2 regions of the Actinoplanes octamycinicus genome follow, and region 1 is predicted to be linked to the other one. Evidence: riboswitches for the same ligand, from Rfam matches in the RefSeq annotation. Region 1 holds a riboswitch; the other holds the start of a gene.
What was found. Region 1 has a riboswitch for ZMP and ZTP ahead of BJY16_RS01375 (bifunctional 5,10-methylenetetrahydrofolate dehydrogenase/5,10-methenyltetrahydrofolate cyclohydrolase). Riboswitches for the same ligand answer to the same signal wherever they lie in the genome.
Positions count from the first base shown of each region.

Region 2: linked by a shared signal. The riboswitch ahead of BJY16_RS10550 (glycine hydroxymethyltransferase) and the one ahead of BJY16_RS01375 (bifunctional 5,10-methylenetetrahydrofolate dehydrogenase/5,10-methenyltetrahydrofolate cyclohydrolase) in region 1 are both predicted to bind ZMP and ZTP.

Region 1 covers NZ_JACHNB010000001.1:330,524-338,159, forward strand. Annotated here, with positions in the region: gene BJY16_RS01370 (cation:dicarboxylate symporter family transporter) at 69-1,463, shown strand; ZMP/ZTP riboswitch at 2,034-2,115, shown strand; gene BJY16_RS01375 (bifunctional 5,10-methylenetetrahydrofolate dehydrogenase/5,10-methenyltetrahydrofolate cyclohydrolase) at 2,132-3,004, shown strand; gene BJY16_RS01380 (MerR family transcriptional regulator) at 3,189-3,554, shown strand; gene BJY16_RS01385 (class I SAM-dependent RNA methyltransferase) at 3,551-4,840, opposite strand; gene BJY16_RS01390 (APC family permease) at 4,837-6,882, opposite strand; gene BJY16_RS01395 (potassium channel family protein) at 6,996-7,636, shown strand, end outside.
Region 2 covers NZ_JACHNB010000001.1:2,337,811-2,345,446, reverse strand. Annotated here, with positions in the region: gene BJY16_RS10560 (sugar ABC transporter substrate-binding protein) at 1-846, opposite strand, end outside; gene BJY16_RS10555 (discoidin domain-containing protein) at 986-3,175, opposite strand; gene BJY16_RS10550 (glycine hydroxymethyltransferase) at 3,550-4,974, opposite strand; ZMP/ZTP riboswitch at 4,995-5,085, opposite strand; rRNA gene rrf (5S ribosomal RNA) at 5,503-5,619, opposite strand; rRNA gene BJY16_RS10540 (23S ribosomal RNA) at 5,724-7,636, opposite strand, start outside.

The DNA.
Region 1 (7,636 bases):
TCCTGCACATTCCGCCCTTCCGGTGAAACGATGTGATTCGGTTCACAGATTCGGGTAACCAGGGGCCCATGTCCGTCGATGCCGGGGCTCCGCGGCGCCGAGACCGCAGCCACTACCTCTACCTCTCCGTGCTGCTCGCGATGGTCCTCGGGATCACCGTGGGCTTCGTCTTCCCGGACTTCGCGGTGAAGCTGAAACCGCTGGGCACCGGGTTCGTCGACCTGATCAAGATGATGATCGCGCCAGTGATCTTCTGCACCCTGGTGCTCGGGGTCGGCTCGGTCCGGCGCGCCGCCCAGGTCGGCCGGGTCGGCGGGCTGGCCCTCGGCTACTTCCTGATCATGTCCACCGTGGCGCTGTCGATCGGCCTGGTGGTCGGCAACCTGCTGCACCCCGGCTCCGGCCTGCACCTGAGCGAGGAGCTGGCGAAGACCGGCACGGCCCAGGTCAGCAAGCAGGCCGAGGGCGGCGTCGACTTCGTCCTCGGGATCATCCCGGACACCCTGTTCTCCGCGCTGACCAGCACCCAGGTGCTGCAGACGCTGCTGGTGGCGCTGCTGGTCGGATTCGCCGTGCAGTCGCTCGGCGACCGCGGCGAACCGGTGATCCGGGCGATCGGGCTGCTCCAGCGGATCGTCTTCAAGATCCTGTCGATGATCATGTGGCTGGCCCCGATCGGCGCGTTCGGCGCGATGGCCGCGCTGGTCGGCGCGACCGGCTTCGACGCGCTGAAGAGCCTGGCCGGCATCATGCTCGGCTTCTACACCACCTGCGTGCTCTTCGTCTTCGTGGTGCTCGGGCTGCTGCTCCGGCTGGTCGCCGGGATCTCGATCTTCCGGCTCTTCCGCTACCTGGCCCGGGAGTTCCTGCTGATCCTGTCCACCTCGTCGTCCGAGTCGGCGCTGCCCCGGCTGATCGCCAAGATGGGCCACCTCGGGGTGAGCCGCCCGGTGGTCGGCATCGTGGTGCCCACCGGCTACTCGTTCAACCTGGACGGCACCGCGATCTACCTGACCATGGCCTCCCTGTTCATCGCCGACGCGATGGACCAGCCGCTCTCCGTGGGCCAGCAGATCGGCCTGCTGCTCTTCATGATCATCGCCTCCAAGGGCGCCGCCGGCGTCACCGGCGCCGGCCTGGCCACCCTGGCCGGCGGCCTGCAGAGCCACCGCCCCGACCTGGTCCCCGGCGTCGGCATGATCGTCGGCATCGACCGCCTGATGTCCGAGGCCCGCGCCCTGACCAACTTCGCCGGCAACGCCGTCGCCACCGTCCTGATCGGCACCTGGACCCACGAGATCGACCGCGAGCAGGCCGGCCGGGTCCTCGCCGGCGAAGCCCCCTTCGACGAGTCCACCTTCGACGACGACCCGCACGACGCCCACACCCCCGCCCTGGCCGAGGCCGGCACCACCGCACCGGCCGACACCCCGCCCCCGAACCGCCCGCACGAAGCGCCCTGAACCACCCCGGCCCAGGACCGCGAGCCGCCCACGGTCCCGGCTGGGCCCCACGGGTGTCTCGACCGCCCTGAGACACCCGAGAGGACCAGCCCGGGACCGCGAGCCGCCCACCGTCCCGGCTGGGACCCACGGGTGTCTCGACCGCCCTGAGACACCCGAGAGGACCAGCCCGGATCCGCGAGCCGCCCACCGTCCCGGCTGGGCCCCACGGGTGTCTCGACCGCCCTGAGACACCCGAGAGGACCAGCCCGGATCCGCGAGCCGCTCACGGTCCCGGCTGTGCCCCACGGGTGTCTCGGCCGCCCTGAGACACCCGTGAGGACCAGCCGGGGACCGTGAGCGCGCCGCGGTCCGGTGCCGAGCGGGCATCGCGGGGTGGCGGCGGGCCCGCACGACACGCGCCGCGGCCGGGAGTGGGCCGGGCATCGCGGGCCGACTGCCACGGGGCTGCCGGTCGTACCGGAAAAAATCCCGCGCGGGGCGAGCGGCATCGCGGCAGCGGGCAGCGGCGGCCGGACCGGACCGACCCCACCCCGCCGCCTCGGGCCGGCGCCACGTCGGGCATCCTGGAAGGCAAGCAGCGACTGGCGGCACGAGGATGGTCCAACCATCGGGGAGCTCGTCACGGGAGTCGTCCGCCTGGGCTCCCCGGCCGAGGAGCAGACAGCATGACCACCGAAACCAGCGGCGCCCGCCTCCTGCCCGGAGCGCCGGTCGCCGAGGCCGTCCTGGCCGACGTCCGGGAGCGGGTCGCCAAGCTCAAGGGGCGTGGCATCCAGCCCAGCCTGGCCACCATCCTGGTGGGCGACGACGACGCCAGCGCCGGGTACATCCGGATCAAGCAGAAGCAGGCCGGCGAGCTCGGCTTCGAGTCCCCGCACCGGCACCTGTCCGGCGACGTCACCCAGGCCGACCTGCTGAAGGTGATCGCCGAGTTCAACGACGACAAGGCCGTGCACGGCGTCCTGATCCAGTACCCGATCCCGGCCCACCTGGACTACGACGCCGCGCTGCAGACCCTCGACCCGGACAAGGACGTCGACGGGATGCACCCGCTCAACATGGGCCGGCTCGCGGTCGGCCTGCCCGGCCCGCTGCCCTGCACCCCGGCCGGCATCGAGGCGCTGCTCGCCCACCACGGCGTCGAGGTGTCCGGGCGGGAGGTGGTCATCCTCGGCCGCGGCGCCACCCTGGGCCGCCCGCTCGCGATGCTGCTCGCGCAGAAGCGGCCGACCGCGAACGCCGCCGTCACCGTGGTGCACACCGGTGTCAAGGACTGGCCGCGGTACACGCAGCGGGCGGAGATCCTGATCGCCGCCGCCGGCGTGCCGAACATCATCCAGCCGGAGCACGTCAAGCCGGGCGCCACGGTGATCGGCGCCGGGGTCCGCTACGAGGGCCGCCGCCTGCTGCCGGACGTCGACGAGGCGTGCGCCGCGGTGGCCGGGGCGATCACCCCGCGGCTCGGCGGGGTCGGCCCGACCACGGTCGCCATGCTGTTCCGCAACGCGGTGAGCGCCGCCGAGCGCGCCAACCCGTAACCGCCGGAGCGGCCCGTCCCCGGCCGGGGACGGGCCGTGCGGTCCGGCCGCGTGCGGACAGGCGTTGTGCGGGCTCAGGCCAACGAGGCGGAACCCGCCGAACACAGCGGTCATGCCCGGTACGCTGCGACCTGACACTGACGTCAGAGGCAGGTGGCGAGAGCCGGGTCACAGGGGAGGCGGCATGCGGATCGGGGATCTCGCGGCGCGGGCCGGGGTCAGCGTCCGGTCGGTCCGTTACTACGAGGAGCAGGGGCTGCTCAGCAGCATCCGGAGCCCGAGCGGCCAGCGGCACTACACCGAGGAGGCGGTCGAGCGGGTGACGTTCCTGCAGCGGCTCTACGCCGCCGGACTCTCCAGCCGCACCATCGCCGAGCTGCTCCCCTGCGTCGACGCGCCCAGCCTGGAGCATGCCGACGCGGCGATGGAGCGGATGCGCGAGGAGCGCAACCGTCTCTCCACCCACATCGAGGAGCTGATCCGTACGCGGAACGCCCTCGACGACCTGATGTCGGCAGCCGCCGAGCACCGCGACCGGCACTACGTCTAGCGCCCCGGCGGGGTGAGCAGCGCGACGCACTCCACGTGCTGGGTCATCGGGAAGCAGTCGAAGGCGCGCAACTCGGCCAGCTCCCAGCCGAGCGACCGGAACGTCTTCACGTCCCGGGCCAGCGCCGCCGGGTCGCAGGCCACGTAGGCGACCGCGCGGGGCCCGGCCCCGGCGATCCCGCGGACCACCCGGGCGCCGGCACCGGCCCGCGGCGGGTCCAGCACCACCAGGTCGACCGGGCCGGTGATCCGGCGCCGGCCCAGCGCCGTCTCCACCCGGGCCGCGACCACCTCGACCTGTGGCAGGTCGGCCAGGGCGGACCGGGCCGCGGCGACGCCCAGCGGCGACGACTCGACCACCGTGGTGCGGGCCCCGGTGCGGGCGGCGACGGCGGCGGCGAACAGGCCCGCCCCGCCGTACAGGTCCCAGGCGATCTCGCCCGGGGCCGGCCGGAGCATGGCCAGCACCGCCTCGGTCAGCGTGGCGGCGGCCGCCGGGTGCACCTGCCAGAAGCCCTCCGGCGCCAGCTCCCAGGACCGCTCGCCGGCCACCTCGGTGATCCGCTCCGGCCCGGCCAGCCGGACCAGCCCGGCGCCGCCCTGGTCCTCGGTCGGGTCGTCGCCGGCCGAGCCGGACGTCCCGGCCGGGCGGTCCAGCACCGCGACGTCGCCGCCGCCGGACGCGACCGCCTGCACCGCGTTGCTCTCCGGCCAGGGGTGCTGGAGCAGGTCGAGCTCCTGGATCGCCGGGTGCGCGATCAGGCAGCGGTCGATCGGGACCACCTGGTGCGAGCGGTGCTGGAGCAGGCCGGGGCGGCCGGCCGCGTCGATCGCGTAGCGGACCCGGGTGCGCCAGCCGAGCAGGCCGGCCTCGCCCGGGGTGAGCGGCTCCACGCGTACCGAAAGCCGGTCCTGGTCCTCGGGCGTCAGCCCGGCCAGCCGGCCGAGCTGCTCCCGGACCACCTGGGTCTTCCAGCGCAGCTGCGCGTCGGCGGAGACGTGCTGCAGGTCGCAGCCGCCGCAGCCGCCCGGGTGGGCGTACTCGCAGGGCGGCCGGACGCGATCGGGCGACGGCTCGTGGATCGCCACGGCGTCGGCCCGCAGGTAGCCGCGGTGCCGCTCGGTGATCTCCGCGGTGACCCGCTCGCCGGGCAGCGCGTGCCGGACGAAGACCACCCGGCCGTGCTCGCCGCCGAACCGGGCCACGCAGTGCCCGCCGTGCGCCGGGGCGCCGACGGTCAGCTCGATCCGGTCACCCTCCACGAGGTCGTCTTCGGGAAGGGTCACGGTTTCTCCTCGATCGGCTGATCAGAAACGGCCGACGGCTCGCTGGGGTGGAAGCGCGGGCCGCGCGCCGGCGCCCGGCTCAGCCCCCGGTCCAGCCGGTCCAGGTCGCGGTCCTGGCTGGATCGCAGCTGCCAGGGCACGCTGGTCACCATCACGCCGGGCTCGAAGAGCAGCCGGCCCTTGATCCGCAGCGCGCTCTGGTTGTGCAGCAGGTTCTCCCACCAGCGACCAACCACATATTCGGGTACGAAGACGGTCACCACGTCGCGCGGCGAGGCGCGGCGCACGCTCTTCACGAAGTCGATGATCGGCTTGGTGATCTCCCGGTACGGCGAGTCCACCACGGTCAGCGGCACCGGCAGCTCGCGGCGCTCCCACTCGGCCTGGATGTTCCGGGTGTCCTTGTCGTCGACGTTCACGGTCACCGCGGTGATCGTGTCCGGCCGGGTCGCCTGGGCGTAGGCGACCGCCCGCAGGGTCGGCATGTGCACCTTGCTGACCAGCACCACCGCGTGGTTGCGGGACGGCAGCACCGGCCGCTCCTCGGTCGGCTGCAGCTCCTCGGAGACCCGGGTGTAGTGCCGGTGGATGGCCAGCATCAACCCGTAGATCACGATCATCGCGGCGATCGCGATCCACGCGCCGAGCAGGAACTTGGTGATCAGTACGACGATCAGCACCGCCCCGGTCAGCCCCATGCCGAAGGTGTTGATCGCCCGGGACCGGATCATCCGGCGGCGGCGTTCCGGATCCCGCTGGACCCGGAGCAACCGGTTCCAGTGCCGGATCATGCCGCCCTGCGACAGCGTGAAGGAGACGAACACCCCGACGATGTAGAGCTGGATCAGCCGGGTGGTCTCCGCCTGGAAGGCGACGATCAGCACGATCGCGGCGGCGGCCAGGAAGACGATGCCGTTGCTGAACGCCAGCCGGTCGCCCCGGGTGTGGAACTGGCGGGGAAGATACCGGTCCTGGGCCAGGATCGAGCCGAGCACCGGGAAGCCGTTGAAGGCGGTGTTCGCGGCCAGGAAGAGGATCAGCGCGGTGATCGCGCCGACCAGCACCACCAGCCAGGAGCCCTGGCCGAAGACGGTCTCGGCGAGCTGCGCGGTGACCGTCTTCTGCACGTAGTTGGCCGGGCCGCCGGTGATCTGCGTGGTCGGGTCCTCGACGTACTGCAGGTGGGTGAGCCGGGCCAGCGAGATGATGCCGAACAGCATCACGATCGCCATCACGCCCAGCAGCAGCAGCGTGGTCGCGGCGTTCTTGCTCTTCGGCGGCTTGAAGGCGGGCACCCCGTTGGAGATCGCCTCGACCCCGGTCAGCGCCGCGCAGCCGGACGAGAACGTCCGCAACAGCAGGAAGACGAAGGCGAAGCTGGTGAGGTGGCTCTCCTCGGCCGTGATGGTCAGGCCGGCGCTGGGCGCGCGCAGGTCGTCGCCGAGGACGAAGACCCGGAACAGACCGGTCAGGATCATCCCGATGATCACGAAGATGAACAGATAGGTCGGGACCGCGAACGCGGTGCCCGACTCGCGCAGGCCGCGCAGGTTGAGCGCGGTCAGCAGCAGCACCGCCCCGACCGCGATCTCCACCTTGTAGTCGCCGATCGAGTCCCACGGGAGCACCGAGGCCAGGTTGCTCACCCCGGAGGAGATCGACACCGCGACCGTGAGGATGTAGTCGACCAGCAGCGCGCTGGCCACGCCGAGCCCGGCCCGGGGGCCGATGTTGACCGTGGCGACCTCGTAGTCGCCACCGCCGGACGGGTAGGCGTGCACGTTCTGCCGGTAGCTGGCGACCACGGTCACCATCACCACCGCGACCGCGAGCGTCACCCAGGGAGAGATCGCGAAGGCGCTGGCCCCGGCGATCGAGAGGGTCAGCAGGATCTCGTCCGGCGCGTACGCCACGCTGGAGAGGGCGTCGCTGGCGAACACGGGCAGCGCGATCCGCTTGGGCAGCAGCGTGTGCTGCAGCTTGTCCGAGCGGAACGGCCGGCCGAGAAGCAGCCGCTTGGCTAGGGAGGTGGTACTTGCCACGACTGCCAAGAGTACGACCGGGCGTGATCGGGCGTCGCCCGCCCCGGACACACCGCCGCACCGGGGCATGGCAGGCTCAACGGGGACGGTAGCGAATCGGGAGGGCACAAGCCGTGCACGTGGTGATCATGGGGTGTGGCCGGCTCGGTTCGACGCTGGCGCAGAACCTCGACGCGCGGGGCCATCAGGTCGCCGTGATCGATCAGAACGCCGACGCCTTCCGCCGGCTGGGCGCCGACTTCGGCGGCATCACGGTCAACGGGATCGGCTTCGACCGGGACGTGCTGCGGGCCGCCGGCATCGAGCGGGCGGACGCCTTCGCCGCGGTCTCCAGCGGGGACAACTCGAACATCATCTCGGCCCGGCTGGCCCGCGAGACGTTCGGCGTCTCCCGGGTGGTGGCCCGGATCTACGACGCCAAGCGCGCCCAGGTCTACGAGCGGCTCGGCATCCCGACCGTGGCGACCATCCGCTGGGCCGCCGACCGGATGTTCCGCTACCTGGCGCCCGAGGAGCGCTTCGAGGTGTTCCGCGACCCGACCAGCGTGGTCAGCATCGTCGAGACCCCGCTGCACCGGGACTGGGTGGGCCGCACGGTGAAGACCTTGGAGGAGACCACCGGCGCCCGGGTGGCCTATCTGATGCGCTTCGGGATGGGCTCGCTGGCCCAGCCGTCCACCGTGCTGCAGGACGGCGACCAGGTGTTCATGCTGGTCACCGACGACACCGTGGGCAAGGTCCTGGACATCGCCTC
Region 2 (7,636 bases), 2.0 Mb from region 1:
GATCGGGAACTGCATCGAGGTGGCCCCGATGACCCCGTTCGCCACGTTGTCGACGCCCGGGCAGCCGCCGTCGATCGAGACGATGGTGACGTCCTTCTCCTTGCCGGCCGCCTTGAGCGCCTGGTAGGCCCCGGCCGCGGCGGGCTCGTTGATCGTGTAGACCAGGTTGATCGACGAGTCCTTCTGGAGCAGGTTCTCCATCGCGGTACGGCCGCCCTCCTCGTTGCCGTCGGTGACGTCGTGCCCGGCGATCCGCGGGTCGTTCTCGTCGCCGATCCGGTTCGGGTCGCCGTTCGGGATCCCGAACCCCTCGAGGAAGCCCTGGTCGCGTTTGACGTCGACGGAGACCTGGTTCGGGTTGAGGTCGAGCATGGCGATCTTCGCCTGCTTGCCGTCCTTGGCGAACTTGGCCTTGGCCCACTCGCCGATCAGCTTGCCGGCCTGGTAGTTGTCGGTCGCGAAGGTGGCGTCCGCGGCGTCCGGCGGGTCGACCGGGGTGTCCAGCGCGATCACCAGCATGCCCGCCTTGTGCGCCCGGTCCAGCGAGGGCACGATCGCCTTCGAGTCGTTCGGCGTGATCAGGAAGCCCTCGGCGCCGTAGGAGATCAGGTTCTCGATCGCCTGCACCTGCGCCTCGTTGTCGCCGTCCACCTTCCCGGCGAAGGTCAGCAGATCCAGGCCCTGTTCGTCGGCGGCCTGCTCGGCGCCGTGCTTCATGGTCACGAAGAACGGGTTGGTATCGGTCTTGGTGATCAACCCGACCACCGGCTCACCGGTGCCGCGGTTGCAGGCCGCGCCGGCCAGCACCAGCGTCACGCAGCCGGCGACCGCCATCAGCCTGCGCATGTCGCCTCCGCTACATCGAGGGACAACGTTGCCTTGGAGTAGACGCCCGAGGCTTCGGCGATGTCAACACGGCGTTGTGTTCTTGTTGCATAAAGTGATCGGGGGCCGCCGATGGCGACCCCCGATCGATATCAGTCGGTCAGTTGAAGCTGGTGACGTAGACCGGAACCGTCGCGGTGCCCTGCGCCGCGGCGCCGGTGTTGTTCACCACGTGGTCGATCACGCCGTTGCCGCCGAGCGACACGGTCAGCAGGTTGTGCAGCTTGACCCCGGAGTTCACCGGCACCTCGAAGCCGCGGTCCGAGTGGATGCTCGGGTCCACGTTGAAGTAGCAGTAGCTGCCCAGCGCCCACGCCTCGTGGTTGGTCACCGAGTCGGCCACCTTGTACGCGGCGTACCCCTTCGCCCCGCTGCGCCAGGCCGCCTGCGACGGCGGGTCGTACGGCTGCTCGTTCTGCAGGAAGTAGGTGCGGCCACCGTTGCCGTTCCAGATGACCTCGTACTTCTGGTAGTGCTCGACGAACAGCCCGTACGCGGTCACGTTCTGACCGTTGACGATCAGCCCACTGTCGGCCGTGTTGATCGTCCAGCCGTAGGTCCCGGCGTTGCCGTGGTCGGCCCGCCACGCCCAGATGTGGTCGATGATCGTGTTGTTGCTGTTCACCAGCAGGCTGTTGGTCGCCTTGCCGGCGATCGAGCCACCGATCCGGAAGAACACGTCCTGCACGGTGGTCGGGTTCGCCGCGTGGTTCGCCGACGACCCGTTCGGGCCGATCACCAGCAGGTTCGCCGAGTTGGTGGTGCCCGCGTCGAAGAGCAGGCCGGCCACCTTCACGCCGTCCACATCGGCCACCTGCATCGGGGTGACGCCGTTGTCCGGGATGATGGTCGCGTAGCCGAGGCCCATCACCACGGTGTTCGCCCGGGTCACGTTGATCGTCTGGTTCACGTGGTAGACGCCCGGCTGGAAGATCAGGTTGAGACCCTGCGCCAGCGCCTGGTTGATCGTCGCCGCGCTGTCGCCCGGCTTGGCCACGTAGAACTGCGAGAGCGGGATGCTGGTACCCGGCGTGTTGCCGTTCGCCCAGCTCACGCCGGACGCGTTGGTCTGCAGGCTGGGCACGAAGACCGCGTAGTCCGCACCGGCCAGGTAGAGGTACGGCTTCTCCCGGATCACCGGAGCGCTGCCGATCGTGGTGTACGGCGGGTTCGGGAAGCTGTTCGCCGGAGCACCCTGCACACCGACGAAGGTCTGGTTCCAGACCGCGTTGGAGTTCGAGCCGATCTGGCTGTTCCGGGTGAACCACTGCTGCTGCGAGTACTGACCCTCGACACCGCTGATCCGCGAGTCGGCGATGTAGCCGCCGGAGGCCCAGCCGTAGCCGTTCGGCGCCAGGTTCAGGTCACCGTGCACGTCCATCCGGCGGAACGGGGCCGCCTGGGAGACCGCCCACCGGTTGGCGCCGGAGACCGGGTAGAGCGAGATGTTCTCCACCGACCGCCAGAAGTTCTGGGTCGCGTTGCCCTGGAACCAGCCGGCGTCCACGGTGATGTCCCCGTTGATCCGCACGTCCTGCGGGTTCTGGCCGAGACCGATCACCGAGGTGTTGAACCCGACCTGGATGTTCAGGCCGTTGTAGGTGCCCGGCTTGAAGGCCAGCAGGTTGCGCTGGGTGCCGAACTGGTTGGTCTCCTGCTGCTTGAAGATCGCGTCGGCCTGGGCCTGGATGGTCGCGCTCGACATGCTCGGGTCGAAGACGGTCACCTGGGCGCCGAGGCTGCCGCCACCGGGCAGGGTGGGGCCGGTCGGCGTCGGGGTCGGCGAGGTCGGCGTGGTGGTGCCGCCGCCGTAGACCTTGAACTCGTAGAGCGAGTAGCCGTAGCCGGTGGTCCGCTGGGTGCCGTACATCCGCACGTAGCGGCCGGCGCCGGTGACCGACAGGTTCTGGTTGCCGCCGGTCGAGGTGGTGGTCGAGTAGATCGACGTCCAGCTCGACGCGTTGTCCGACACCTGGATCTGGAACGCCTTCGCGGCCGCGGTCTCCCAGAACAGCTCGACCCGGCTGATCGACTGCGAGCTGCCCAGGTCCACCTGGAGCCACTGCGGGTCGGAGAAGGCGGACGACCAGCGGCTGCCGGCGTTGCCGTCGACGGCCTCGGAGGCCAGGTAGGCGCCGGGCGCCTCGGTGGACGAGGCGGTGGCCGGCTTGCCCTGCGACAGCAGCGTCTCCGCGGCTGAGGCGCCGGTCATGGTGATCGCGGCATAACCGGCGACGACGGCGGCGGTCACGCCGACGATCGCGCCGCTCCGCCAGCGGGAGCGTCTCATGGGGGTCTCCTAGGGGGAGGACGGGAGGGGACAGCACGTGGGGACTAGAAGATGGGAGAGCGCTCACCCAGGCCACGACGCTAAGAGTCGTTACCAATCGATGTCCAGGATGTTGCGAGGTTCCGGAACCGGTAACGAGCAACCGCGAAATCGATCTCCTGTTCCCGCCGTCCACATCGTTCGCCCAGGTCAGGCCACTGCCGCGAGGGTCACCGACGAGATTCACGGCGGGCGATAACAGCTTGTCCGAAACCGGTTCCGGCTCGTCTCGCTAAAACAGGCTTTCGGTACGAACCCGGAGCATCCGTGCGGGGCAACGAAAAAACCCGCCGTGGCCGGGTCACGGCCACGACGGGTTTCGGAACGCCGGCGGATCAGCCGAGGCTGACCGACGGGTAGAGCGGGAACGGGGCGAGCAGGTCGGCGGCCTGTTTCGAGACGCCCTCGGCGAGCGCCGGGTCCAGGGTGAACTTGGCCTTGGACGCCGGGTCCGGCGTGGTGCCGGCCAGCACGGTGTGGATCAGCTCGGCGATCTGGTCCATCTCGGCGACGCCCAGCCCGCGGCTGGTCAGCGCCGGGGTGCCGATCCGGATGCCGGAGGTGTACCAGGCGCCGTTCGGGTCGGACGGGATCGCGTTCCGGTTGGTGACGATGCCGCTGTCCAGCAGGGCCTGCTCGGCCTGCCGGCCGGTCAGCCCGAACGGGTGCACGTCGAGCAGCACCAGGTGGTTGTCGGTGCCGCCGGAGACCAGCTGCACGCCCCGCTTGCGCAGGCCCTCGGCGAGCGCCTGGCTGTTGGTCACGATCTGCTGGGCGTAGTCGGCGAACTCCGGCCGGCGGGCCTCGGCGAACGCGATCGCCTTGGCGGCCATCACGTGCGGCAGCGGGCCACCGAGCACCATCGGGCAGCCCCGGTCCACCTGCGAGGAGAGCTCCGGCTGGCAGAGCACCGCACCACCGCGCGGGCCGCGCAGGCTCTTGTGCGTGGTGGTGGTGACGATGTGCGCGTGCGGGATCGGGTTGTAGTCCCCGGTGAACACGCCACCGGCGACCAGACCGGCGAAGTGCGCCATGTCGACCATGAAGGTCGCGCCCACCTCGTCGGCGATCTCCCGCATCTTCGCGAAGTTCACCTTGCGCGGGTACGCCGAGTAGCCACCCACGATCACCGCCGGCTTGAACTCCTTGGCGGTCTCCCGCAGCGCGGCGTAGTCGATCTGGCCGGTCGCCGGGTCGACGCCGTAGGACCGCTGGTCGAACATCTTGCCGGAGATGTTCGGCCGGAACCCGTGGGTGAGGTGGCCACCGGCGTCCAGCGACATGCCCAGCAGCCGCTGGTTGCCGAAGGCCTGGCGCAGCTCGGCCCACTCGGCGTCGGTGAGGTCGTTGATCTGCCGCTTCTCGAACTTCTTCAGGTACGGCACCTCGACTCGGTCGGCCAGGATCGCCCAGTAGGCCACCAGGTTCGCGTCGATGCCGGAGTGCGGCTGGACGTACGCGTACGGCGCCCCGAACAACGCCTTGGCGTGCTCCACGGCCACCGACTCGACAGTGTCCACGTTCTGGCAGCCGGCGTAGAACCGGCGCCCGATGGTGCCCTCGGCGTACTTGTCGGACAACCAGTTACCCATGGCCAGCAGAACCGCCGGCGAGGCGTAGTTCTCACTCGCGATCAGCTTCAGCGACTCACGCTGGTCGGTCAGCTCCTTCGCGATCGCGTCAGCGATACGCGGCTCAACAGACCGCACCACATCGAGCGCGGCCCGGAACGCGGTGGATTCAGCATTCAGCTCAGACATAGGACCTCCCTATCACGCAGGTAGAAGGCCCAGGCGCACGGCAAGTCGTCATCTCGACGAGGCCGCTCCCCAATGGTCACCCATCCGAACGCGCCAGTCACGGCCCACCCCAAGCATACTCACCCACCCCCCACCCCCAACCCCCAAAAGCCACCACCCCCAAATTGGCCCCCACACCCCCGACCCAAGACAACCGCACCTTTACTCAAACCCCAGCCCCTCACCACGCAAGCCGCCCCTCCCCGTGGATGCGCCGGCCCCACCACCACCCGCACCAACGCACCAACGCACCAACGCACCACCCGAACCCCGGACGGCCTCCCCAAAGATGCCCTTGATGTCGCGGCAGTCCCGGTGAGTAGGCAAGGTTCGGGCGGGGAGGGCCATTCGGAGGTATCAAGCCTGACGGCCTTCGAATGGCCCTCCCCGCCCGAACCGTCCCCCACGCGAACAACCGCACCCACAGTTTTTGGGTAGCAAAAAAGAAACGCCCACCCGGAACCCCGGGTGGGCGTTTCTCGACGTTAAGTCCGGCGGCGTCCTACTCTCCCACACCCTCCCGAGTGCAGTACCATCGGCGCTGGAGGGCTTAGCTACCGGGTTCGGAATGTAACCGGGCGTTTCCCCTCCGCTATGACCACCGAAACAGCCATCAGCAGAACCAACCAGCAACCCGGTGATTGTTCACCAACCGGGGTGGTTGTTCGTTTGCTGTGAATCACACAGTGGACGCAAGCAGAAAATTTAGGGTGGTTAAGCCCTCGGCCTATTAGTACCGGTCAACTCAACACGTTACCGTGCTTACATCTCCGGCCTATCAACCCAATAGTCTCTTGGGGGCCTTACCCACTCAAGGTGGTGGGATACCTCATCTCGAAGCGAGCTTCCCGCTTAGATGCTTTCAGCGGTTATCCCTTCCGAACGTAGCCAACCAGCCGTGCCCTTGGCAGAACAACTGGCACACCAGAGGTTCGTCCGTCCCGGTCCTCTCGTACTAGGGACAGCCCTTCTCAAGTATCCAACGCGCACGGCGGATAGGGACCGAACTGTCTCACGACGTTCTAAACCCAGCTCGCGTACCGCTTTAATGGGCGAACAGCCCAACCCTTGGGACCTGCTACAGCCCCAGGATGCGACGAGCCGACATCGAGGTGCCAAACCATCCCGTCGATATGGACTCTTGGGGAAGATCAGCCTGTTATCCCCGGGGTACCTTTTATCCGTTGAGCGACACCGCTTCCACACGCAAGTGCCGGATCACTAGTCCCGACTTTCGTCCCTGCTCGACCCGTCAGTCTCACAGTCAAGCTCCCTTGTGCACTTACACTCAACACCTGATTGCCAACCAGGCTGAGGGAACCTTTGGGCGCCTCCGTTACCCTTTAGGAGGCAACCGCCCCAGTTAAACTACCCACCAGACACTGTCCCTCGACCCGATCAGGGCCGCAAGTTAGATACCCAAACCCAACAGAGTGGTATTTCAACAACGCCTCCACCCGAACTGGCGTCCGAGCTTCACCGGCTCCCACCTATCCTACACAATCGAATTCAGATACCAATGTCAAGCTATAGTAAAGGTCCCGGGGTCTTTCCGTCCTGCCGCGCGTAACGAGCATCTTTACTCGTACTGCAATTTCGCCGGGCCTGTGGTTGAGACAGTGGGGAAGTCGTTACGCCATTCGTGCAGGTCGGAACTTACCCGACAAGGAATTTCGCTACCTTAGGATGGTTATAGTTACCACCGCCGTTTACTGGCGCTTAAGTTCTCCGCTTCGCCCCGAAGAGCTAACAGGTCCCCTTAACGTTCCAGCACCGGGCAGGCGTCAGTCCATATACATCGTCTTACGACTTGGCATGGACCTGTGTTTTTAGTAAACAGTCGCTTCCCCCTGCTCTCTGCGGCCATACCACGCTCCACCAGCAAGTGGCTTCACGCGTCCGGCCCCCCTTCTCCCTAAGTTACGGGGGCAATTTGCCGAGTTCCTTAACCACAGTTCACCCGTCGCCTCGGTATTCTCTACCTGACCACCTGTGTCGGTTTAGGGTACGGGCCGCTCGAAACATCGCTAGAGGCTTTTCTCGGCAGCATAGGATCAATGACTTCACCAGAACGGCTCGGCATCACGTCTCAGCCTATATGCACCGCGGATTTGCCTACGGTACGGCCTACACGCTTACCCCGGCACAACCACCGGCCGGGATCATCTACCTTCCTGCGTCACCCCATCACTAAACTACTACCCAACAAGGTCCTAGTCTCCCGCATCGCCGGCCGAAGCCATTGAATTGATCAAGTAGTTAGTATATTGAGGTTCGTCTTGGGCGTTTCTTTGCGGGTACGGGAATATCAACCCGTTATCCATCGACTACGCCTCTCGGCCTCGCCTTAGGCCCCGACTCACCCAGGGCGGATTAGCCTGGCCCTGGAACCCTTGGTCATCCGGCGGAAGGGGTTCTCACCCTTCATTCGCTACTCATGCCTGCATTCTCACTCGTACAGCGTCCACGGCTGGATCACTCCGCCGCTTCACCCGCTGCACGACGCTCCCCTACCCATCCACACTAGGTGTGAATGCCACAGCTTCGGCGGTGTGCTTGAGCCCCGCTACATTGTCGGCGCGGAACCACTTGACCAGTGAGCTATTACGCACTCTTTAAAGGG